Regions from separate parts of the Streptomyces brevispora genome, predicted to be linked through region 1. Evidence: riboswitches for the same ligand, from Rfam matches in the RefSeq annotation. Region 1 holds a riboswitch; each other region holds the start of a gene.
The links. Region 1 has a riboswitch for cyclic di-AMP ahead of FHX80_RS23370 (M23 family metallopeptidase). Riboswitches for the same ligand answer to the same signal wherever they lie in the genome.
Positions count from the first base shown of each region.

Region 2: it holds a riboswitch for cyclic di-AMP, as region 1 does, so the genes downstream of both, FHX80_RS28115 (M23 family metallopeptidase) here and FHX80_RS23370 (M23 family metallopeptidase) in region 1, are expected to answer to the same signal.
Region 3: it holds a riboswitch for cyclic di-AMP, as region 1 does, so the genes downstream of both, FHX80_RS18365 (C40 family peptidase) here and FHX80_RS23370 (M23 family metallopeptidase) in region 1, are expected to answer to the same signal.
Region 4: it holds a riboswitch for cyclic di-AMP, as region 1 does, so the genes downstream of both, FHX80_RS29685 (C40 family peptidase) here and FHX80_RS23370 (M23 family metallopeptidase) in region 1, are expected to answer to the same signal.

Region 1 covers NZ_VIWW01000001.1:5,040,227-5,042,418, reverse strand. The annotation lists gene FHX80_RS23370 (M23 family metallopeptidase) at 137-949, opposite strand; cyclic di-AMP (ydaO/yuaA leader) riboswitch at 963-1,129, opposite strand; gene FHX80_RS23365 (M16 family metallopeptidase) at 1,343-2,192, opposite strand, start outside.
Region 2 covers NZ_VIWW01000001.1:6,113,887-6,116,078, reverse strand. The annotation lists gene FHX80_RS28120 (SGNH/GDSL hydrolase family protein) at 1-191, opposite strand, end outside; gene FHX80_RS28115 (M23 family metallopeptidase) at 375-1,322, opposite strand; cyclic di-AMP (ydaO/yuaA leader) riboswitch at 1,326-1,482, opposite strand; gene FHX80_RS28110 (tyrosine-protein phosphatase) at 1,987-2,192, shown strand, end outside.
Region 3 covers NZ_VIWW01000001.1:3,913,470-3,915,661, reverse strand. The annotation lists gene pcrA (DNA helicase PcrA) at 1-725, opposite strand, end outside; cyclic di-AMP (ydaO/yuaA leader) riboswitch at 984-1,148, shown strand; gene FHX80_RS18365 (C40 family peptidase) at 1,147-2,192, shown strand, end outside.
Region 4 covers NZ_VIWW01000002.1:12,839-15,030, reverse strand. The annotation lists gene FHX80_RS29695 (ATP-dependent Clp protease proteolytic subunit) at 1-256, shown strand, start outside; gene FHX80_RS29690 (hypothetical protein) at 264-572, shown strand; cyclic di-AMP (ydaO/yuaA leader) riboswitch at 902-1,074, shown strand; gene FHX80_RS29685 (C40 family peptidase) at 1,078-1,551, shown strand; gene FHX80_RS29680 (LysE family translocator) at 1,598-2,192, opposite strand, start outside.

The DNA.
Region 1 (2,192 bases):
TTTCCGATGCCGGGCGGAAATTCATGAATATCTTCTGGTCACCGGCGGGTTCGGAACGGCCCGCATCCCGGCCCGGTGGCCGGGTACGACGCAGGCCCCGGCGTGCCGGGGCCTGCGTCGAGGTTCTTCGCGTCGGTCAGACGGTGACGCCGTGGGCGCGCAGGTACGCGAGCGGGTCCATGTCGGAGCCGTACGACGGCGTGGTCCGGGCCTCGAAGTGGAGGTGCGGTCCGGTGGAGTTGCCGGTGGAGCCGGAGAGGCCGATCCGCTGCCCCTGGCCGACGCTCTGGCCGACGGAGACACCGATCGAGGAGAGGTGGCCGTACTGCGTGTACGTGCCGTCCGTCATCCGGAGCACGATGTTGTTGCCGTACGCGCCGCCCCAGCCCGCCTCGACGACCGTACCGGCGCCGACGGCGACGACGGAGCTGCCGGACACGGCGTGGAAGTCGATGCCGGAGTGGCTGCCGGAGGACCAGAGGGAGCCGCCGGTCTTGTAGCCGGTGCTCACGTACGAACCGGCGACGGGGAGTTGGAAGGTGCCCAGCCGGGCGCGCTCGGCGGAGCGGGCGGCACGCGCCTCGGCCTCGCGGGCTTCCATGGCTCGGGCGGCGGCCCTGGCCTCGGCGTCGGCCTTCTTCTTCGCTTCGGCCTTGGCGTTTGCCTCGGCTTCCGCCTTCGCCTTCGCCGCCGCGGCGATGTCGGCCTGGCGCTGCTGAGCATCGGCCTGCGCGTGGATCCGGTCGGCGAGGGCGCCCTCGATGGCGATGACCTGGGAGAGGCCGGTCTCGGCGGCGGCGGGGGTCTCGGTGTCCGCGGCAAGGGCCGGGGAGGCCATGGAACCGATGACGCCGGTGGTCGCCAGGGTCGCGATGCCGACGGCCTTCGCGCCGCGGCGCGTCAGACGGCTCGGGGCACGGTGCTTCCCCGTGGCACGGGTGAACGCCATGAAGTGGCTGGTCCTTTCCTTCCTTCTCGCCTACCGGGTTAGCTGACGGGTTCGGAGCAGGAAGGTCTCCTACGGATCCCCCGGCCTCGCAGAGGCATGGGCATCCGATTCACCCCAGGGACTGCGTGGGTCCCCGGCTCCCCGGGCTCGCGCCTGACGGGGACTCGGCGATGACTGTCCGGTACGTCACGGATGCGGCATACGAGTGACGGACAGCCGAGCCGACGCTAGACGGAGGCACTTCCCCACACCAAACGGACAGGCGGTTTTGTAGCACATCCCACAGGGCAGACAGGCAACCTCCCCGCCAAAGCGGGACAAAAAGGGAAGGTCCCGGCAGTCAGCGATCTGCCAGGACCTTCCCTTTGCCCCGCTTTCGGGGAGAGTGACCGATCAGCCGGTGACGACCGAGACCTCTCCGATACCGAGAGCCCTGACGGGCTCCTCGATCCGCGCGGCGTCCCCGACGAGGACCGTGACCAGCCTGTCCCCCGGGAAGGCGCTGACCACGGCAGCCGTCGCCTCCACCGTGCCGGTGTCGGCGAGGCGCGCGTAGAGCTGCGCCTGGTAGTCGTCCGGGAGGTGCTGCTCGACCTGGTCGGCGAGGGTGCTCGCGACAGAAGCAGCCGTCTCGAACTTCAGCGGTGCGACGCCCACGAGGTTCTGCACGGCCGTCTCGCGCTCGGCGTCCGTCAGGCCCTCCGCGGCCAGGGTCCGCAGCACCTTCCACAGGTCGTCCAGCGCCGGGCCGGTGGACTCCGTGTCCACCGAGCCGCTGATGGCGAGCATCGCGGCGCCCGTCGCCCCCGAGGCGGAGCCGGGAGCCGTGGAGCGCAGCACCTGGGCGAAGGCGCGTACGCCGTAGGTGTAGCCCTTCTCCTCGCGCAGCACCCGGTCGAGCCGGGAGGTGAGCGTCCCGCCCAGGCAGTACGTGCCGAGCACCTGGGCCGGCCAGACGCTGTCGTGCCGGTCGGCGCCGATCCGGCCGATCAGCAGCTGCGTCTGCACCGCTCCGGGGCGGTCCACGATCACCACGCGGCCGGTGTCGTCGGCGGTGATCGGCGGGACCGGACGGGACTCGGCCGTGTTGCCCGACCAGTCGCCGACGGTGTCGGCGAGCAGGGCGTCCAGGTCGATGCCGGTGAGGTCACCGACGACCACGGCCGTCGCGGTGGACGGCCGGACGTGGGCGTCGTAGAAGGCACGCACGGCCGCGGAGTCGATGCGCTCCACGGTCGCCTCG
Region 2 (2,192 bases), 1.1 Mb from region 1:
GGCTCCGTTTCGAGGTCCGGGAGCTGGTCCGCGAGGAGTACCGCGAATCGGTCCGCCCAGCCGACGAATGTTCCGTCCGGGCCGAGGTCGCCGACTCCCTCGGTGAAGCTGTCGCCAATCGCCGCGTACGACTCGATGGCGCCCTGTCGGTTGATGACGCCCTGTCGGAAGTTTCTCGAATCGTCTGCCACAACGGCATATCCTGCACTGTCGAATGTGACCTACGCGACCGTAATATGGGGTTGACGGGTGGTGAGATAGGCCACCCGGTCAGTTTTTGGTAAAGGGGGAATAAGCAGAGGGACGGCGCGCCGCCGCGCACCGTCCCTCTGTGTATTGCCGTGGTCCGGGTCGCCGGACCGGCGTTACCTGGATCAGACGTAGATTCCGTGCGACGCCAGGTAGGCGATCGGGTCGATGTCCGAGCCGTACGACGGACCCGTGCGGATCTCGAAGTGCAGGTGCGGGCCGGTCGCGTTGCCGGTGGCACCCGAGAGCCCGACCTGCTGGCCCGCGCTCACGGTCTGGCCCGCCGAGACGGAGAGCGAGGACATGTGGCCGTACTGCGAGTAGTGGCCGTCGGCGTGCTTGACGACGACCTCGTTGCCGTACGCGCCGCCCCAGCCGGCGGTGACGACGGTGCCCGAGCTGATCGACTTCACGCTGATGCCCGTGGAGACGGGGAAGTCGATACCGGTGTGGCTGCCGCTGGACCAGTTGGCGCCGGAGGCGCGGTAGGCGGTGGTGTGGTTGCCGGGAACCGGGTGGACGTAGCCGGAGCCGGTGCTCCGAGCGGCCTGGGCCGAGGTTCCGTTGGACGCCTGGGCGTCGGAGGAGGACGAGGAGTTGGAGGCCACGGGGGCCTTCGACTCGGTCTTGGCCGGAGCCGTGGACGGGGCCTTCGACGGGGTGGTGGCACCCGCGGAGGTCTGCGCGTCGGTGGTCGAGGCCTGGCCGCCGAGCGTCAGCTTCATGCCCGGGAAGATCAGGCTCGGGTCGTCGCCGACAACCTTGCGGTTGTCCTGGTACAGCTTCTCCCAGCCACCCTTGAGCTTGTGCTCGGCGGCGATCTTCGACAGGTAGTCGCCGGAGACGACGGAGTACGTCGTGGTGCCGGCCTGCTCGGCGGAGACCGGCTTGGCCGGGGCGGCGTGCGTGGCGGCGGCCGACTTCGGAGTGACGGGAGCGGTCTGCTCCGCGGCGCCGGCGCCGGTGGCGCCGAGCAGCGGAAGCGCGATGACGGCTCCGCCGGCACTCGCGACGATGACGGCACGGGCGATGGTGCTGGACTTCGGACTGCGGTGCTTACCCGATATGGGCATGAAGGTTTCCCTCTCCGGCGCCTACGAGGTGAGCTGTCGGGTTCGGGCTGGAGATGCCCGGTCGCGCTTGGCGCGACTTCACCCCAAGCCGGCCGGATCTCTCCGGTCGGCGGCTTACCTGGTTCCCCCGCTCCTGCCACACGGTGAGTGGGTTTGAATTCCGGACGGCGGCAGGATTAGGCATTCCATCCGGATTGGCATTGAACGTAAGCGAGCCGGGACGGCAGAAACAAGCCACACGTTCCATTCCGGATTCCGCTCCGGAAAATCTGTGCGGAATTCCGGTCACACTCCGTGGATTACCGACCTTGGCCTTCCGCGCGGCGCACGGATTACCCAACAGGCGGGCCGCCACACACCGTCACGGATATGATCCCGCTCACGAGAGGGAGGCCACCCCCCGCGCAAGCGGGGCATGTTCTACCAAAAGCCCTAATACGGACACATCCTGCCTGTCGTTCACTCCGGAGACACGACCGTCCCGCGGCGCGACCACCCGTCGCAGCCCGTGCCGCGGCGGCCTCGAACCGTGGCGGTTCGGGACCGGACAGGGCCCCGCTCAGGGGTTGTTGTCGAGATGGTTGCCTGAGTAGTCGATGTCGTATCGTCACGGGAGTGGACCCGTCGGCGGCACGCGTCGGCGCCAGAGCCTCCAGGAGTGACCGTGACGCAGCAACTGCCGCAGACCCCGTCGACGGAACCCGAGCTGGCAGGGGTCCGTAATTTCCGTGACGTGGGCGGGCTGCCCACGTCGGACGGCCGTCGGGTGCGGTACGGACGGCTCTACCGCAGCGGTCACCTGGCGGGTGCCACCCCCGAGGACGCCGCGTTCCTCGGAAGCCTCGGCCTGCACACCGTCTTCGACTTCCG
Region 3 (2,192 bases), 1.1 Mb from region 1:
AGCCGGGACTGGTAGAGCGCGTAGGCCTGGGCGACGGTCTTCTCGAAGCCGTCCGCGGCCTGGCCGGCGAACGTCTCCTCGTCGATCAGTTCGTTCTTCAGGTTCGACACCTTCGCCGTGAACGACTTCGGCGGGAAGCGCTTCGGGTCGAGGTCGAGATCGCGGCAGACCAGGGCCATCAGCCGCTTGGAGTCCGCCGCGTCGTAGATCGAGAACGAGGAGGTGAAGCCGAGCTTCTTCGACTCGCGGCGCAGGATCCGTACGCACGCGCTGTGGAAGGTCATGACCCACATGGCGTTGGCACGGGGTCCGACGAGCTGCTCGACGCGCTCCTTCATCTCACCGGCGGCCTTGTTGGTGAAGGTGATCGCCAGGATCTGGCCGGGGTGCACCCCGCGCTCGGCCAGCAGGTGGGCGATGCGGTGGGTGAGCACCCGGGTCTTGCCCGAACCGGCCCCGGCGACGATGAGCAGCGGGGAGCCCGCGTGCACGACGGCGGCGCGCTGCTCGGTGTTCAGCCCGTCGAGCAGCGCGGCGGGGTCGACGACCGGGCGGTGGGCCCCGTCGCGGTAGTACGCGTCGTGGGACGGCGGGGGCCCGTCGAACACGCCCCCGAAGAGGTCCTCCGGCACCACTTCGGGTGCGGAGTCCTCGGGGGGCGGCGGGGGCCCTTCCTCCGTGTGCTGGAGGCCGGCCAGGAAACTGTCGTCAAAGAGGCTGCTCATCGCTGTCCGAGTCTAGAGCGCCGCACCGACACCCCGGGGCCGCATGGCGAACCGCACACCACCGCGCGGGCACACAAAGCGATGCCGCGTCGACACTGCGTGGGTGAATCCCGGACCTGACCTGCCCGGACCGCACCACTTCGCCGAGGTCACGAAAATGTATCGGGCATATCGAACATCAACCTTCACAGCGGCACCATGAGTTGGCTAGCGTGCTCGTTCGGGCGGCCCGTACCCCCAGAGGCGAACCACGCCGAGCGGACGTCCACGCCGAATCCGGGCTGCCCGTACGGAGCCAGGAACCGGGGACCCACACGCATCACCGGGGTGAATCGGTCCGAATCCCCCATCAGGACCGTAGGGCAGCCTTCCGTTCCGCCCGAACCCGACAGCTAACCCGGTAGGCGGTCCACGGAAGGAGATGCCGGCCTTGGCATCACATCGCAAACCGCGCCCCCGGGTGCGCAGCACCACCCCGGCCATCGGGTTCACGACGGCCGCACTCGCCTCGGTGACCCTGCTGTCCACGCAGAGCGCGCTGGCGGCCCCGGCCCCGAAGCCCAGCATCGAGGACGTCCAGAAGAAGGTCGACGGCCTCTACCGGCAGGCGGGCACCGCGACCCAGCACTACGACCAGGCGAAAGAGGCGTCCGCCAAGCAGCGCGCCAAGGTGGACATGCTGCTGGACGACATCGCCAAGCGCGCCGACAAGCTGAACGATGCCCGCCGGACGCTCGGGAACTACGCCGCCGCCCAGTACCGCGACGGCGCGCTCGCGCCGACCGCCACCTTCTTCCTGGCCAACGACCCGCAGTCGTTCTTCGACCAGACGCACCTCATGAACCGGATGGCCGCGAACCAGCAGCAGGCCGTCACGGACTTCCGTACGAAGCAGGCCGAGGCGTCCAAGAAGCGTGCCGAGGCGGTGACGAGCCTGGAGACGCTCACCGAGTCGCAGACCAGACTGCGCACCAGCAAGCAGCACGTCCAGGACAAGCTGGCCGAGGCCCGCACGCTGCTGTCGAAGCTGACCGCCGAGGAGAAGGCGCGCCTCGCCGAGCTGGAGCAGAAGCGGAAGGACGAGGCCCGGCTCAAGGCGGCCGAGCTGGCGAAGAAGCAGGCCGCCGCGAAGGCGGAGGCCGATCGCAAGGCCAAGGAGGCGGAAAGCGCGACCGGTGCCGGTACCGGCACTGGCACCGGTACCGGGACGGGCTCCGGTTCGGGCTCGGACAGCAGCGCCACGACGAAGGCCGAGAAGGTCCTCGCGTTCGCCAGGGCCCAGATAGGCAAGCCGTACGTCTGGGGGGCGACCGGCCCGTCCTCGTACGACTGCTCGGGGCTCACCCAGGCGGCCTGGAAGGCGGCGGGCGTCACCCTTCCGCGGACCACCTGGGATCAGGTGGAGGTCGGCACCCGGATCGCCACGGCGGATCTGCGGCCCGGGGACCTGGTCTTCTTCTACGACGA
Region 4 (2,192 bases), on a different contig from region 1:
GATGCAACAGCCCGAGCTCGCCGAACCGGTACAGGGACAGCCGTCCGACCTGGAGATCGAGGCCCGGGAACTGGCCCGGATGCGCGAGACGCTGACCGGCATGCTGGCCCGTCACACCGGCCGCTCCGCCGAGCAGATCACCGCCGACACCGAGCGCGATCTCATCCTCGACGCCGAGGACGCCAAGGCCTATGGGCTGATCGACCACATCGTGCAGAACCGCGGCCCCGCGCTGCCACCGGCCGCCGCGCGGTGAACCCCCGATGCAGCCACCGGAGTTCCCACCACTGCCCGCCCTGACCCGCGCGGAGGGCGAGTTCATCGACCGCTATCTGGAAGTCGTCGACCAGCTGGGCCGGATCAACCCGGCCCACGCCGACGACACCTACCGTGCCCTGCGCGCCGCCCAGGCGCTCGCCTCGTACGCGGCGGCGCTGCGGGACGCACTCGCGTTGATGCACGAGCGGGGCGAAGCGCGTATCCATTCCGCCACGTTGACCCGGGCGCTGCGGGTACTGGACGGCGAACGACGCACCGGACGGATCACCGTGCCGCCGGCCCCGACGAGTTGATCAACTCGCCTACGCCGACACGCCCGACGGCTTGACCAGAATTTCTCGCTCGTTCGGCGTACCCGATGCCTCGCACGAGGGATGGCTCGACTTGCGCTTTCGAGGTGGATCGTGGGCGAAATCTGCCGTTCCGTCGCTGGTACGGCGCTGACAGGGGAGGCTCGGCAGGTCCCCGTAAGGCCCATTGTCCACCTGATCAGGTTAGTCGTGCCGATCCTCACATATGACTGTTTTATCCCGGAAATCCGGCGTTCGGTGAGTCAAGATCCCTGGGACGACAAGCCCCCGCCACCGCGGCGGGGCGGTCCGGGCGGACGCCGAGTCCTGCCGCTGTCCGGATGCCTGGTCGACAGGAGTGGATCGGCAGGAGTGGAGGACCCGAGCACAACGGGCCGACCGGCTATCCGGTTGTCCCTCGGGGTGAAGCCGCCATGTGCGGCCGGGCAACTTCGCCAGCCCGAACCCGACAGGTCATCCTTCACAGGCGGCTGACGAAGGGTTGCGCATGACTGCGCAGGTTCATGTCCCGTCTCTGCTCGCCCGCGCCACCACGGCCTCGGTCATGACTCTCGCCGCCGTCGGCGGCACACTGTTCGTCCCCGGCGCCGTGACCGACGCCCAGGCCGCGACTCATTCGATGAAGGCGCTCAACATCGCCGCGTCGAAGAAGGGATCGCCCTACCGGTGGGGTGCCACCGGCCCAAGCCGCTTCGACTGTTCGGGCCTGACGCTCTACGCGTTCGGGAAAGCGGGCAAGAAGCTCCCGCGCACGGCCCAGCAGCAGTACAACAAGACCCGTCACATCTCGGCCTCGAATCGGCAACGCGGAGACCTGGTCTTCTTCCACTCCGGCCGCAGCGTCTACCACGTGGGCATCTACGCGGGCAGCGGAAGGATCTGGCACTCGCCGAAATCCGGCGCCGTGGTCCGGATGGAGAAGATCTGGACGAAGAACGTCTACTACGGGCGGGTCCGCTGACGGACCCTCGTCCCACCGCCGGACCCGCGTGCGAGGGGCTGTCGGGTCAGTGCAGCAGGGTGCCGGTCACCAGTACCACGCCCAGCACGGTGAGTGCCGCGCCGCTGCCGCCCTCGATCGCCCGGGCGGTACGCGGCCGGCGCAGCCACCGGCCCAGGCGGTCCACCAGGAGCGCCACGGCCGGGAACCAGATCAGTGCCAGCAGTACGACGATCGCGGCGAGCAGCAGCGTTCTGGGCAGCGGGGCGGACCCGGCGGGGACGAACTGCGGAAGCAGGCTGAGGAAGAGCACAGGCGCCTTGGGGTTCAGCGCGTTGGTGAGGAAGCCCTGGCGCAGTGCGCGCCGGGTCCCCTTCGCGGGCTCCGCGTCGTCGTCCGCCCGGTCCGCCACGGTTTCGGTGGCGTGTGCCCGCCCTTGGCTGCGCCGGGCCGCGCGGAGCGCACTGACGCCCAGGTAGAGCACGTACGCCCCGCCGAGTAGCTGAACCGTGCGGAACAGCACCGGCACCGCCACCAGCACGGCGGCCAGCCCCGCGACGGCGAGCGCGGTGTGGACGAGCAGGCCACCGGCGACGCCGAGCGCGGTCGCCACCCCCGCCGACCGCGAGGCGAGAGCGTTGCGTACGACGACGGTGAAGTCG